2 regions of the Providencia sp. PROV003 genome follow, and region 1 is predicted to be linked to the other one. Evidence: predicted binding sites of a transcription regulator. Region 1 holds the regulator's gene; the other holds the start of a gene.
The links. The regulator CRP, encoded in region 1, controls carbon source genes, mostly activating them, when cyclic AMP is high. The targets are predictions, from matches to a motif close to ATGTGANNNNNNTCACAT.

Region 2: the regulator CRP is predicted to act here: its motif matches at 1,477-1,494, upstream of glpT (glycerol-3-phosphate transporter).

Annotation. Positions count from the first base shown of each region.
Region 1 is NZ_CP096369.1:347,083-355,422, reverse strand. It holds gene M1F14_RS01475 (aspartate aminotransferase family protein) at 1-293, shown strand, start outside; gene M1F14_RS01470 (hypothetical protein) at 354-1,703, opposite strand; gene M1F14_RS01465 (hypothetical protein) at 1,879-2,865, opposite strand; gene crp (cAMP-activated global transcriptional regulator CRP) at 3,057-3,689, opposite strand; gene M1F14_RS01455 (OsmC family protein) at 4,045-4,446, shown strand; gene M1F14_RS01450 (phosphoribulokinase) at 4,537-5,403, opposite strand; gene M1F14_RS01445 (YheU family protein) at 5,461-5,670, opposite strand; gene M1F14_RS01440 (hydrolase) at 5,667-6,650, opposite strand; gene M1F14_RS01435 (LysE family translocator) at 6,753-7,358, shown strand; gene murP (PTS N-acetylmuramic acid transporter subunit IIBC) at 7,416-8,340, opposite strand, start outside.
Region 2 is NZ_CP096369.1:1,436,797-1,445,136, reverse strand. It holds gene glpA (anaerobic glycerol-3-phosphate dehydrogenase subunit A) at 1-1,317, opposite strand, end outside; gene glpT (glycerol-3-phosphate transporter) at 1,757-3,106, shown strand; gene glpQ (glycerophosphodiester phosphodiesterase) at 3,211-4,278, shown strand; gene epmA (elongation factor P--(R)-beta-lysine ligase) at 4,346-5,323, opposite strand; gene frdA (fumarate reductase (quinol) flavoprotein subunit) at 6,145-7,941, shown strand; gene M1F14_RS06600 (succinate dehydrogenase/fumarate reductase iron-sulfur subunit) at 7,934-8,340, shown strand, end outside.

The DNA.
Region 1 (8,340 bases):
ATGGTGTCGAAAAACGTCGTGAATTATTTATCGCTCATTTAAATAAACTGAATGATAAATACCACGTTTTTTCTGAGATCAGAGGAATGGGCTTATTAATTGGTGCTGAGTTAGACGGCAAACTATTGAACCGTTCGAAAGATATCCTGCAAGCCAGTGCAGTAGAAGGTTTAATGATGCTTAATGCGGGTGCTAATGTATTGCGGTTTACGCCGTCACTGATTATTTCTGAAGAAGAAATTAATAGCGGTATGGTGAAATTAGAGACAGCGATTGGGAAGTTGTTGAAATAACTAAGAGATAAGTTGCAGAATGATTTCTGCAACTTATTGAAAAGTTAAATTTTATAGCGTTTACTGAGTTGGTAATGGTATTTTTATTGCTTTTAATCGTGCTTGTAATTGCTCTTTTGAACTACTAATTGGTATTCCAGCCGCTAGGCATTGAACTTTATGTGTATGTGAATATTTTTTTACTCCTTTATTATTGGCTAAAGGGTATTTATTTTTTAGGGTCTCTTCTTTTTGAGCTGTTTTTCCCTCATTAACCTTAAGGGCTGATGTAAGGTTATTGTCTTCATTATCGGAGTGGTAGCCAGAAGATAACGAGGTGAGACTAATTGAGGCCATGGATAGCGCTTTGTTGGCAAGCTTTTCCTGTAGTGCTCTAATTTCATGATTTTTATTATTATTATCAATTCTTAAGTCTTGGACTAAACCTCTATAATCAAGGTTATCATTATCTAACTCTTCAATTGAATTATATAACAAGTCATTTTCTAATATTAAGTTTTTAATAATTCTATTGTTTTTTGTGTTTTCAGTTTCTAATTTTTTTTCTAATAGGTCATCAAAATCAAAGTCGTGAGACTCATTGTGGTAAATAGGTGTATTATCTTCATCGTAGGTAATGAAAGATTCACATATTATCGGTTTTTTCAGAGCTAAAATATTTTTTTCTAGAGCATTTTTATCCAATGTAATATTGTGAACTTTATTTTTTATATCTTTTAACTCATTACTCAATAAAATTTTTACTGAGTTTTGTATTTTAATTAATTTTTCAATTTTTTTATTTTTTCCTTCTATGTTATTTTTCATTGGTATTTCTTTTTCTAATGACACTAAGTATTTACTTTCTTTTTTTAAGTATGCAATTCCTCTTATTTTTGATTCATATCTTATGGCTGATTTCAGATCATCAATTTCGTTTTTTAGCTCTTCGCTTTTATTGGTCAATTTTTTATTTTTGTCTAATAAATCTAGGTAATGTTTAAGATAGCCTATTGTTTCATTTTGTTTCTCTATGATTTCATCTGTAGCTGGAATTTCACTAAAAAAATCATTCTTACCTAGTAAATTATCAATGGAGTTTTCTGTTTTATTTTTTAAATCCTTAATGAATTGTGGGATATTAAATGAATTATCTATAAGCTTATTTTCAAGGGAAGAAATTGTTTTTTTGTTTGAGTTTAATTTATTAAGTAAATTTAAATCACTTCCCTTTGAACCAGCTTCTGGTAAGCTAATATAGAATTTTGATTCCGTATTTTTTTTGTTAAAATGAAAAAATGAGAATGGATTATTTATTTTCAAATTTTTAATTTTTTGTGTAATAGTGGGTGTTTCTTTCTTAGCCCCAGTTGATGAGTTTTTTCTGTATAGTGAGCTAGTTATGGTGGTATCTAGGGGGGTGGTTTTCATAGTCATATCCTATATTAATATTAAAAAAGTAATTTGCTAAATAAATATTCATGCTTAATATTGAAATAATTAATTTATTCAATGCATTGATTTTATCTTATGGTATTATGATTTTACTAATAATGTATTATTAATAATTTGAATTAATAATGATCTTATATAAAATAGAGATGTTTTATTTAATGGTTTGTTTTTTTAATTCTTTCAATAAGTTATCGTTAATATGAATTTGGTTTTGTATTTCAAATATATTATCTTTAAGTGCCATCATTTCCATGGTTAGTCTTTTTTCTTTTTCAATGCTATTGCTTATTTTTATTAAGTCAGCGGTTTTAATTGAATTAACATTTCTATTAAAGTGATTTTTTCGTGGTTTATAGTCTAATGGCATAGATTTGTTAGATAGTTTGTAATGTTGCATGATATATTGTGTTCTTAATACTGAAGTTTTTGTTTGTTGTATATTTCCCTTGAATTCAAAAGTGCTTTTAGGTAGAGGAATGTATTTGGAATTATCTTGATTATTATCAGCAACTTTATAGTACACATATTTAAACTTTTTCTGAGAGGAATTCTTTGTTTTTTGTTTCATTGGTTCCAAAGGTAAATCAATATTATTGGTATTTTTTTTGTTTGTTCTGGTTATTAAAGGGGTTTTAGTGCTATTTTTATTTTCTAGTTGCTTAGGATGATGGTGATTTTTTATGATTTCGTTTTTTATTTCTGAGTTTTTGATGTTAATCCCTGGAGTTTTAACGTACCGATACAAAAAATCAGCATATTTATGAATTTCTTTATCAGCACTATTAAAATCCTCAAAAACTGTTTGGTTTTCTGTTATTAGTGAGTCTGCATCTTGTTCATTATAAAAAGTAGATGTATAAAATTTATACAATCGGACTTTCAATTGATTAACTTTATGCTTAAATTCGTCAGCGCTCAATAATTTAGTATTATTTATACTTTCTGAATCACTTTCATAAGCTGAGTCAATGCTTTCTAGGCTATAAGCATCTGATAGTTTAGATTGTTGCTGAGTGGATAAGGGCTCTTTTCTCGATGAGGCAGTCACAGCAAAGATTTTCTTTATAAAATCATCGGAATTGCTAATGTTTTTAAAAAGTTCGGAATGGCCTGACAAATTGCTAAGTGTAATTTTCATAAATATAACCCTACTTAATATTATGATTATTATTTTATAGAGAGCTAAATAGATAAAATATAAAGAAACGATACTCATTAATATAAGCATATAAATATGTTGCTATAATTAAACTGAAATAGCTTTATATCGACGATATAAAGCTATTTTAAATTGCATGCCTCGCCAAGAGAGCGAGGCTGAAAGGTTAATTAACGTGTACCGTAAACAACGATGGTTTTACCGTGTGCAGAGATCAAGTTTTGATCTTCCAGCATTTTTAAAATACGGCCAACAGTTTCACGGGAACAACCGACAATTTGGCCAATTTCCTGACGGGTAATTTTGATTTGCATACCGTCTGGGTGGGTCATTGCGTCAGGTTGTTTCGCTAGATTCAATAGGGTTTGAGCGATACGGCCTGTGACATCTAAGAAGGCAAGGTTGCCGACTTTTTCTGATGTTGTTTGTAAACGACTGGCCATTTGCGCTGAGAGACGCATTAAAATATCAGGGTTAACCTGAATCAATTGACGGAATTTTTTGTAAGAAATTTCAGCAACTTCGCAAGCGATTTTAGCTCTCACCCACGCAGTACGTTCTTGCCCTTCTTCAAATAACCCCAGTTCACCAATGAAATCCCCTTGATTCAGGTAAGAGAGGATCATTTCTTTGCCTTCTTCATCTTTAATTAAAACAGCCACTGAACCTTTAACGATATAGTAAAGGGTTTCTGCTTTCTCACCCTGATGGATCAGTGTGCTCTTGGATGGATACTTATGAATATGGCAGTGTGACAAAAACCATTCAAGAGTAGGGTCTGTTTGTGGCTTGCCGAGAACCATTAGCGTTATCCTCTGTATGTTATTGCAGCCATCCGGAAAAGCTTACCAGAAAGGCTGGCTTTAAAGTCACTAGCTTAGCATATTAATTTGCCTTATATACCCTAAATAATGTGAAGAGCTGAATAACTTCAGCGCATTCGATAGGCTAGGGTAAACAAATTGATATCAACACTATAATATAATCAATTAAACCGCTGAGTTTTGATCTTAGTCCTATCAACTAAGTATTGTTTGTAGCATATCCAATGAAGAAAGTCTCCCCTGTATCGCTTCAGCCTAATAAAGCTGATATAACATTCATTATATCTATGGAACAATGTAGCCTTTAAACCGATTTCATTTCAAGGGGAATAAAATGGAAGCAAGAGTAAAATGGGTAGAAGGACTTTCCTTTCTAGGTGAGTCAGCTTCAGGGCATCAAGTCATGATGGATGGTAATGCAGGTGATAAAGCACCTAGCCCAATGGAAATGGTGCTAATGGCGGCAGGTGGATGTAGTGCAATAGATGTCGTTTCAATTTTACAAAAAGGGCGAAATGATATTACTGATTGTGAAGTTAAATTAACATCGCAGCGCCGTGAAGAAGCTCCACGTTATTTTGTTAAAATACATTTGCATTTTATCGTAACAGGAAATGAATTAACGGAAAAAACGGTTGAAAGAGCTGTTCAGCTCTCGGCTGAAAAATATTGCTCAGTGGCACTGATGCTAGAAAAAACGGTTGAAGTCACTCATAGCTTTGAAATAAAAAATTAAAAATAAATTTATTTTTTATATTAAAATTTTAATAAAAAGATGCTTACCTTAATTAATGGTAAGCGTCTTACTTATTATTTGAGAAATAATTTAACTGTTTTTCTGATTAATTAACTTTTCAACTAATGGCATCATGATCAATTCCATTGCTAGACCGAGTTTTCCTCCGGGTACGACAATGGTATTCATAGCCGAAATAAAAGAACCGCAGATCATTGAAAGCAAATAGGGGAAATCGATGTGTTCGAGCCCTCTAAAGCGGATCACAATAAAACTTTCATCTTGTGAAGGGATAGTTTTGGCTGAAAATGGGTTGGAGGTGTCTACAGTCGGAACTCGTTGGAAGTTGATATGAGTACGCGAAAACTGAGGGGTAATGTAGTTGATATAGTCCCCCATTGAACGCACAACAGAGTCCATAACCGCTTCACGGGAATGGCCCCTTTCGGTCGTATCACGAACCAACTTTTGAATCCATTCAAGATTGACAATCGGGACAACGCCAACAAGTAAATCAACATGTTGCGCTACATTATGCTCAGGTGTAACAACCCCACCATGCAGACCCTCGTAGAATAACACATCAGTTTTTTCAGGGAGTGGTTCCCAAGGTGTAAAAGTACCTGGTTGTAGACCGTACGGAACCGCTTCATCATAGGTATGTAGGTATTTTCGTGATTGTCCACAACCTGTTTTTGCATAATCAATTAAAGTTTGTTCTAGCAAAGCAAAGTCATTCGCTTCAGGACCAAAATAACTGATATGCCGACCTTGTTCTCTCGCCTTGCGGATAGCCATGTCCATTTCAGGCCGCGTGTAACGATGAAAGCTGTCCCCTTCTAATGTAGCTGGTTGGATATTGAGTTGGTGGAAAACTTTACGGAATGCTTGGCTAGTTGAGGTCGTGCCTGCACCACTGGAACCGGTGATAGCAATAATCGGATGTTTTTTGGACATAGCGAACTCCCTGTGTTGCGCTTATGTCCACTATGGCAAAATAGCGAACAAAGCGGGTTAGCGGGTTTTAGGCATGAAATTAACCGACTCATGCAATTCAGACCAGACTAGCACAATTTCGCCAGAAACTAACTGCCGTTTCACATCATTAACTTTGTCTTGTAAGCTTTTCTCATGTGCCCCATAGTCAGTTCCTTCTCGTAAAACATAGCTTTCGATGAGGCTTTCCAGTGCTTCTGGAGATAACTCACGCCAAGGGATAATCATGGGTTTTCCTTATTTAAATAAGGGGTTAACCATTGCGGAATTCGAGTTTCTAGCCACATTTGCGGTTTTCTAAAGGTCCCGCTGACAAAACCAACGTGCCCGCCATGTTCTGTCATTTGATATTCCACATTATGGGGAAGAAAAGATAAATCAGGAACAACCTCAGGAGCCATAAATGGATCATCTTTGGCGTGAATAATTAATGTTGGTTTAGTAATGTGAGCCAATTTAGGTAATGCACTGCATTTCTGATAGTAATCTGAGGCATCATCAAAACCGTGGATACGTGCAGTGATAACATCATCAAAATCACGAATGCGTTTAACTTGCTTAAGCTGCAATAAATTCAGTGGTAATGACCCAGGATAGCGTACGAGTTTACGAGTTGCGTTACGTTTTAAGCCATTTAATAAATAGCGTTGATAAAACTGGGAAATGCCTTTTTCCATTCGTAGGGAGCAAGCCTCTAACATTAATGGGGCAGATACAACCACTCCCGCATCTAAATCCGCATTTTGACCACTTTCAGCCAAGTAACAAGCCAACATATTCCCACCAAGGGAATACCCCACAGCAGCCGTTGGCGTATCACCAAAAGTTTGTTTTAACCAGCGTAAGAAGTAGCGAGCATCATCGGTTTCACCTGAATGATAAATACGCTGTTGGCGATTGGGTTCGCCGCTACACCCACGAAAGTGCATGACAACGCCCAGCCAGTCGTGTTTTTCCGCTGTTTCTAACATTCCATGAGCGTAAGGGCTCTTAAAATTACCTTCTAACCCATGAAAAATGACTAAGCGTGGTTTATGAGCCGCAAGCTCAGGTTTTTCACTCCATGCGAGATCAATAAAATCACCGTCAGGCAATTCAAGTCGCTGCCAAATAGGTTTAATTTTCGGGGTTCTACGAAAAATCCTAGGCAGTAGAGTTTGGAGGTGTGGATTTTTAGCCCAACTGATTGGACGAAAGTTTTCAGACATAACCTTATTTTTATTTAATAGGAGCTCTTGTGAGTCACATAACATACTGTTATTTTTTTGTGATGCAAGTAAACAAATTTGGGTTTGAGGATTAAATTATAAATGACACTGGGGCTGATCTTTTCTCTTTTTACATTTCTATTCATTGCAGCAGTCACACCCGGCCCTAATAATATGTTGCTAACATCAAGTGCGGCAAACTACGGTTTTCGTCATGCGATTACATTATGCTTAGGTATTATGCTAGGTATGCAATCGATACTTTACCTCTCAGCATTTGGTATTGCTGCACTTTTATTGCTCTATCCTGCGATTCATATTGCCTTAAAAGTGGTGGGCAGTGTGTATCTTCTCTGGCTGGCATGGAAAACAGCAACAGCTAATTATGCACCAATTAAGACGGATAGCGAAGTGGGGAAAAGCGTAACATGGTATCAGGGGGGCTTATTACAATTTCTAAACCCTAAAGCTTGGATGATGGGACTAGGGGCAGTTGGTGGCTTTAGCCTGCCTGGTGAGTTATTCAGCCAATCTATTTTAGTCATGAGCGTGGCATTTGTAATCGTCAACTTAGTGGCAGGTTTGATTTGGATGGGCTTTGGCTCATTGATTAGCTTATTTTTACGTAGTCGCCAAGCTTGGTTTATCTTTAATTTAGCGATGGGGCTGCTAACTGCGCTGTGTGTCCCATTGATTTGGTTGGAATAGCGTTTTTTATTGATTGAAAAAAGCAGCCCTAAGAGCTGCTTTTTGTTTAGGGCATGATTAACTTAAATCTACGCCTTTACTACCAAACAGGTAGGTAAATAGGAAGCCGCACACATAGGAAACCAATACTCCCCCCGCGTACACAGCCATCCCGGCGAGGACACCTTGACCGGATGTCATTAATGGAATGGCAATTAACCCAGATGGCCCAAACACAGTATTTAAACCGACAGGTAACCCCATCCACGCGACGGCCCCGATAAAGAAACCACCAGCTGCGCCACCTAAACAGGCGGTGACAAACGGTTTGACGCGCGGGAGTGTGACACCATAAATCAGCGGCTCACCGATCCCTAAGAAACCGGGGAACAGGGCGCCACCAATTTGCCCACGGGTGACTGAACCTTTTTTCGCTTTCACATACAAGGCGAGGGCTGCACCCACTTGACCAGCACCCGCCATTGCCAATATCGGAAATAGTGAGTTAAACCCTTGTGCATCAACGAGGGCAACGTAGACAGGAATAAACCCTTGATGAACACCAAACATCACGGCGATTAAGAACACCCCAGCCAAAATAGCTGTTCCAATAGGATTGCCATTTAAGTGCATGAATAACCAAGACATTCCATCAAACAGCCAAACACCAATCGGCATGATAAAGATAAAGGTTGCTGCGCCCACAATTAACAGAGTTATGGTTGAGGTTAAAATAATATCAAGGCTGGATGGGATAATTTTGCGAACTTGTTTTTCAACCCATGCCCCAAAAATACAGGCAATTAAAATTCCAATGATGTTGCCTCGAGGGTCAATGTGCCAGCCGAAGAAGTTTGACATCCCCGAATAAAAGCCTTTTGTTGCTTCTGGGTCGTAACCTAAAATAAATAAAGCGGCAATAATGGCACCATTAACGCCACTACCTCCAAAGGCTTTTTGGGCATTATAGCCAATTAATAGTCCCATAAAGGTAAATAAACCT
Region 2 (8,340 bases), 1.1 Mb from region 1:
CACCGCCTCACATTCACAAACTAAACTTTTATCTAACCTATCAGTGCTTAAAATCGCAGAAGCACGATCTCCATGACGATAAACTGCAGAGCCGCGAATAGGAGCTGGAATTGAAACAACATTGCGTAATGCTTCTTCCGCGCTATGTTGTGAGCCTGGAAGCGCCGCTTCAGCAGTCGTACACTTCTCATTATGACCTAACTTTTCACAAACCTTATCGGTAGCCCATTCAGCCATCAACCGATAAGTCATTAATTTACCGCCAGTAATAGTGATAAACCCTTCCAAGCCATCACGTTTTGCATGGTCTAACAATACGATCCCTCGGCTTACATTACGCCCTGAAGGGTCATCATCACTAGCAACTAATGGGCGAACGCCTGCATAAGCACGCAAAATGCGCGTTTTCGCCAGTGCGGGGGATAACATAGAGCCTTCGCGGATCAAAATATCCACTTCTTCAGGCGTGACATACATGTTATCAATTTGGTCATATTCAATATGAGTTGAGGTGGTGCCGATCAAGGAAATAGTATCACCAGGCACAAGAATATCGGCGTCCGCAGGCTTGCGGCAACGGTTTATTACCATATTGTTTAATCGATGACCTAAAATCAATAAAGCCCCTTTTGCGGGGAACATTTTAATTTTTAGATCGCCATATTCTGCAATTTTTTGCCCCCAAATTCCCCCCGCATTAACAACAATTTCCGCATAAATATCGTATTGTTTTTTTGCTTGATGGTCATAAACGGTAACACCGCGCACAGTATCCCCGTTACGAATGAGGCCAATAACCTCATGATAAGTTAATACCTTAGCGCCATGCTCTCTAGCATCAAGCATATTCGCTGCGGTTAAACGAAATGGGTCAACAGTTCCATCTGGTACACGAACTGCCCCAATAAGCTGAGGGTTAACTGAAGGTTCAAGACGGATGGCTTGAGCAGGGTCAATTGCTGTTGCATCGATTCCGGCTGCTTGGCAGGCTGTAATAAACTTTTGCTGATAGTCTAAACTATCCTCAGGTAACGTAATGAACAAACCATCTGTGCGCTCAATACAATGATGCGCAATGCGTTTCAATATTTTGTTTTCTTCAATACATTCTTTAGCTGATTCACTGTCCGTTACTGCATAACGTGCACCGCTATGTAGTAAACCGTGGTTACGTCCTGTCGCCCCCGTTGCAATATCATGCCGCTCAAGTAAAACCGTTCTTAGACCTCGGCGAGCGCAGTCACGAGCGACTCCTGCACCTGTTGCGCCACCACCAATTATGATGACATCCGTTTCAGTCACAGATGAGCCATTCATGTCGCATTCCTCACATTAATAAACATTTCTATAATCAGTACAAGTATAGATTCTATTTTTATAATCTATTACTAAATATAGACCAGAAATGCGACCAATGTTTGATAAGGAACAAAAACGAAAGTGATTGGTACATTTTTAGCGTTGAAAACAACAAATACGTGATGTAAATCACAAAATAATTAACAATTATGGTTCCATTCTATTCACAAATGTCATTTACTATGCAACTTCATAAACAAAATCAATAATTGTGCGTTGGATTACAGATAAATTGTTTTCTAACGACTACAATTTAGAGCAATTAAGAAAATAAAAACTCTTAAATTACTCGATTATTTTCGTTTTTGTTACTTCACCAATAATAAACACTCAATGATTTTCTTAAAAAGAGAAGGAATGAGTGAATAAATAATTTAGCATGCCATCGGAGGCGTATATGTTAAGCATTTTTAAACCAGCACCTCACATACAGAGGCTGCCAGCTGACAAGATAGACCCTGTCTATCGTAAGCTTCGCTGGCAGATCTTCATGGGTATTTTCTTTGGTTACGCAGCGTATTATCTAGTCCGAAAGAACTTTGCGTTAGCGATGCCATATCTTGTTGAACAGGGGTTTTCAAAAGGTGACCTTGGTTTCGCATTATCCGGTATTTCAATTGCCTACGGCTTTTCTAAATTTATCATGGGGTCATTCTCTGACCGTGCGAACCCGCGCTACTTCTTACCCGCAGGTCTGATCCTAGCCTCTTTAGTCATGTTAGTTATGGGCTTTGTACCATGGGCGACTTCTAGCATCATGGTCATGTTCGTTCTATTGTTCCTTTGTGGTTGGTTCCAAGGTATGGGTTGGCCTCCATGTGGGCGTACAATGGTTCACTGGTGGTCACAAAAAGAACGCGGTGGTATCGTTTCTGTTTGGAACTGTGCCCACAACGTTGGTGGTGGTATCCCGCCATTGCTATTCATGTTAGGTATGGCATGGTTTAACGACTGGAAAGCTGCTCTGTATATGCCTGCATTGGCTGCTATCCTTGTTGCGATTATCGCATTTGCATTAATGCGCGATACACCACAATCTTGTGGTCTTCCACCTATCGAAGAATACAAAAACGACTATCCAACAGACTATAAAGAGTCTGATGAACAAGAGCTAACCGCAAAAGAAATCTTCATGAAGTATGTCTTCCCTAACAAACTGTTATGGATGATTGCGATTGCCAACGTATTTGTTTACTTATTACGTTACGGTGTTTTGGACTGGTCTCCGACTTATCTGCGTGAAGTAAAACACTTCGCTATGGATAAATCTTCATGGGCCTACTTCTTATATGAATACGCAGGTATCCCAGGAACACTTCTGTGTGGTTGGATGTCGGATAAAGTTTTCCGCGGTAACCGTGGTGCAACAGGTGTGTTCTTTATGACCTTAGTAACCATCGCAACTATCGTATTCTGGATGAACCCAGCGGGTAACCCAAATATTGATATGGCCTGTATGTTGGTCATCGGTTTCTTAATTTATGGCCCGGTGATGTTAATTGGTTTACACGCACTTGAACTGGCTCCGAAAAAAGCGGCAGGTACAGCAGCAGGCTTTACTGGCTTGTTCGGTTACCTCGGGGGTTCAGTTGCGGCAAGTGCTATCGTCGGTTATACCGTTGACTTCTTCGGTTGGGACGGTGGCTTCGCTGTCATGATTGGTGGTTCAGCATTAGCGGTTGTTCTACTGTTTATCGTGATGTTAAGCGAAAGCAAACATAAACGTGAATTAGCAAACTCACAATAAGCATTCATCAAATGTTCATTGTTAATCGCTAGACTCGTGGGCTATATCAAAAAATGATGTAGCCCATTTTTTTTATCCAATTAAAGTGCCAAGGAGATATAATCATGAACTTTCCATTAAAAACATTGGTGGCAAGTATGGTTTTAGTGATGTCAGTGTCTGCCGTAGCTCAAGCTTCAGGTAAAGTCGTCATTGCACATCGTGGTGCAAGTGGTTATTTACCCGAACATACTCTACCCGCTAAAGCAATGGCTTACGCACAAGGTGCAGACTTTCTTGAACAAGATTTAGTCATGACAAAGGATAACGAGCTTGTGGTGTTACACGACCACTATCTTGATCGGGTTACAGATGTTGCCGAACGTTTTCCAGATCGTGCTCGCAAAGATGGCCGTTACTATGCGATAGACTTTACGCTGGATGAAATTAAATCTCTTAAATTCACTGAAGGATTTGATATTGTTGATGGCAAGAAAGTCCAGAGTTACCCGAATCGTTTCCCAATGGGTAAATCAGACTTTCGTGTTCATACATTTCAAGAAGAAATTGAGTTTGTTCAGGGCTTAAACAAATCCACAGGTAAAAATATTGGTATTTACCCAGAAATTAAAGCACCTTGGTTCCATCAACAAGAAGGGAAAGATATCACTAAAAAAACACTAGAGGTGCTAAAAGCATATGGCTATACCAACAAAGACTCTAATGTTTACCTACAATCGTTTGACCCAAATGATCTAAAACGGATTAAAAACACATTGATGCCTGAAATGGGGATGGATCTTAAGTTAATTCAGTTGATCGCTTACACGGACTGGAATGAAACTCAAGAACAAAAACCAGATGGTACTTGGGTTAACTATAATTACGACTGGATGATGAAACCTGGTGCAATGAAAGAAATTGCCACATACGCTGATGGTATTGGCCCTGATTACCATATGCTAATCGATGAAGAGTCTACCCCAACTAATATCAAAGTGAATGATATGGTAAAAGAAGCCCATGAAAACAAAATGGCAGTTCACCCATTCACCATTCGTGTCGACAAGCTACCTAAATATGCAAAAGATGGGCAGCAGCTTTATGACATCATCTATAACCAAGCAAATGTTGATGGTGCCTTTACCGACTTCCCTGATTTAGGCGTTAAATTTCTAGAACAACAAAAATAGCTTTTATTGGTTGTAAAACAATAATGCAGCCATCTGGCTGCATTATTAGAAACGGTTTATTTCGCTGTTACGCAATAGTAACGGGAAACGCGATGACATCGCTAATCTTTTCTGCATTTAATGCCATCATGATTAACCTATCAACCCCAACAGCAACGCCTGAGCAATCAGGTAAGCCGTGCTCAAGCGCTGACAATAAATGCTCATCAATAGGCTGAATAGCTAACCCCATTGCCGCACGCTTACGGTTATCTTGCTCAAAGCGTTGGCGCTGTTCACTGGCATCGGTTAATTCATGGAAGCCATTCGCTAATTCCATCCCTTTGTAATACACCTCAAAACGCTCTGCTACCCGGTGATCTTCTGTGCTAATCACAGCTAACGAAGCTTGAGTCGCCGGAAAATGATAAACCACTGCCGGCCTTTCTTTACCAATATGAGGTTCAACCCCCATAGTAAATAACAACTGCAATAAGGTATCTTTATCTTCTTCGTTATCAGCGATATTGCTTAAATCTAAGCGTGCAGCGACTTCTCGTAACTCACTTTTCTCTGCTGAAAGTGGGTCAATATCCAGATAACGTAAAAATGCTTGCTGATAAGAAAGCAGCTCGGCACTTTCGCATTCTAAAACCTGTTGTAATAAGTCATCAACTTCATTGATTAAACGGTACATATCGAAATGTGGGCGATACCATTCAAGCATGGTAAATTCAGGGTTATGGTGCCTCCCCGCCTCTTCATTTCTAAAGCTTCGACCTAATTGGTAGATAGGCCCACTACCCGCAGCGAGTAAGCGTTTCATATGATATTCAGGGCTTGTCATCAAATATAAATTCAGCCCCTGTGCGGCTCCAGGGCCAACAAAACGCGTTTCAAATGGAACAAGATGAATGTCAGTTACAGTTGCCTGACTCATTGCTGGTGTTTCGACCTCAAGTACACAGCGATCAGTAAAAAAACGCCTGATTTCCGCAATAATTTTTGCGCGCTGTAGCAGGTTAGCGATGGGGGCGGTTGGCTGCCAGTTCGCTATATCACTCATGAAGATGACTCCAAAATAAACTTAGTCGTGCAGTGTACCCACCTCACCTGCAACACACAATGAATTTACACTGATAAAGCATAATTATCTGGGTAAAAAAACATGATTGCTTACGGGCCGTGTTAGACACTAAAGGTGAGTAAAGAGATGCTGATTATCACCTGCTTTACACGATTAGGCAAAGTCTTTACTTTTTAGTAGAAATGGTACCGCTTGTACTAGAATGAACAAAAGAATAAAAAGAACACAAAACATGATTATTTCTTATGTTATGTGACACAACTGTTAATAAAAAAACGAAACGATTCGCTTTCTCAACTTATTTTAGAAATTAAACAATAAAATAAAATTTATCTGCAAAATAAATAGTGAAGCCGCTCGCAAATAAATATTCAATATGAATTAAAATATTCAGCGATAATAACAATATTATTCACTTAAAGTTGATAAAACCCGAGTATTCTACTTGGTTTTATATACTATAATAGTATGTAAATTTAATGATAATTATTTGAAATTCCTTTTTATTCACTGTTAACAAACTAAAAAAACATAAAATGTAAAAACAATTTATAAAAAGAAGATCAATATCACACTTTATTGCTAATTTTGGCTAAAACCCCCCTCTATATCAAATTTATCTTGGGGACTATTCGTTATAATTCACAGCATGATAAGTCATTATTAGCTATTATATTATTTACTATTAAAAAACAGATATTTTGTCGTTTAGCCCAAAGTTAAATGACAAATGACATAGCTAATTATCAAAAGTATTTAAAAGAATTTATCAATTTACACTTGAACAATGGAGAAGCGCAGTGCAAACCTTCAATGCCGATTTAGCGATTATCGGGGCCGGGGGCGCAGGCTTACGTGCAGCAATTGCTGCCGCTGAAGCAAATCCCAATATCAAGATTGCTCTGGTCTCAAAAGTATACCCAATGCGTAGCCACACAGTGGCCGCAGAGGGGGGATCAGCTGCAGTTACTCAGGCTCATGACTCCTATGACTATCATTTTAATGATACTGTTGCTGGTGGGGACTGGCTGTGTGAGCAAGATGTCGTCGATTATTTCGTCGAACATTGCCCTACAGAAATGACCCAACTAGAACTATGGGGTTGCCCGTGGAGCCGTAAACCAGATGGTTCAGTTAACGTCCGCCGCTTTGGTGGGATGAAAATTGAACGTACATGGTTTGCTGCCGATAAAACCGGCTTCCACATGCTCCATACGTTATTCCAGACATCATTAAAATATCCGCAAATTCAACGTTTTGACGAGCATTTTGTTCTAGATATCATTGTCGATGAAGGTCAAGCTCGTGGCCTTGTTGCACTTAACATGATGGAAGGCACCAAAGTTCAAATCCGTGCGAACTCTATCGTTATGGCAACAGGTGGGGCTGGTCGTGTTTATCGTTACAATACCAACGGTGGTATCGTAACAGGCGATGGTATGGGGATGGCATTTCGCCATGGGGTTCCACTACGAGACATGGAATTCGTGCAATATCACCCAACGGGTCTGCCAGGTTCAGGTATCTTAATGACCGAAGGTTGCCGTGGTGAAGGTGGTATCCTTGTTAATAAAGATGGCTACCGTTACTTGCAAGATTATGGAATGGGGCCAGAAACACCGCTCGGCAAGCCTGAAAATAAATATATGGAACTGGGCCCTCGTGACAAAGTTTCTCAAGCCTTCTGGCACGAATGGCGTGCAGGTCGCACCATTAGCACACACCGTGGTGATGTTGTGTATCTGGATCTTCGCCACCTTGGTGCAGAAAAACTGCATGAGCGTTTACCATTTATTTGTGAATTGGCGAAAGCCTACGTGGGTGTTGACCCAGTCACAGACCCTATTCCTGTTCGCCCAACGGCTCACTACACCATGGGTGGTATCGAAACAGATCACAATACTGAAACCCGTATTAAAGGCCTGTTTGCAGTGGGTGAATGTTCGTCTGTCGGCTTACACGGCGCAAACCGTTTAGGCTCTAACTCACTCGCTGAGCTAGTAGTATTTGGTCGCTTAGCCGGTGAACAAGCTGCCCGCCATGCTGCTGAGGCAACGCCAGCCAATGCAAATGCTATCGAAGCCCGTACTCGTGATATCGAAGCTGACCTCAGCAAGCTCATGAACCAAAAAGGGAAAGAGAGCTGGTCGAAAATCCGTGATGAAATGGGAATTTCGATGGAAGAAGGCTGCGGTATCTACCGTACTCCTGAATTAATGCAAAAAACGGTTGATAAGATTGCTGAACTGAAAGAACGCTTCAAAAATGTCGAAATTACCGACCATAGCAGCGTCTTTAATACTGACCTACTGTACACCATTGAATTAGGCTTTGGCCTTGATGTGGCGGAATGTATGGCTCACTCTGCAATCAACCGTAAAGAATCACGTGGTGCACACCAACGTTTAGATGAAGGCTGTACTGAGCGTGATGATGTGAATTTCCTTAAACATACTTTGGCATTCTATAACCCTGAGGGCTCCCCTCGTTTAGAATACAGTGATGTGAAAATCACGAAATCTCAGCCAGCTAAACGTGTTTACGGTGCCGAAGCTGAAGCTCAAGATAAGGCGAAGAAGGAGCAAGCTAATGGATGATATGAAACACCTAAAAATGGAGATCATGCGTTACAATCCGGAAACGGATAGTGAACCCCATTTGGTGACGTATGATGTCCCTTACGATGAGCAAACTTCTTTGTTAGATGCGTTAGGCTATATCAAAGATAACCTTGCTCCAGACCTGTCTTATCGTTGGTCTTGTCGTATGGCTATCTGTGGTTCTTGTGGCATGATGGTAGATAAAGTCCCTAAACTGGCTTGTAAAACCTTCCTGCGTGAATACCCACAAGGTATGAAAGTTGAGCCGTTAGGTAACTTCCCAATCGAGCGTGACCTTGTTGTTGATATGACTCACTTTATTGAGCGTTTAGAAGCAATCAAACCCTATATTATTGGGAATGATCGCAAACCATCTGAAGGCCCAAATAAACAAAC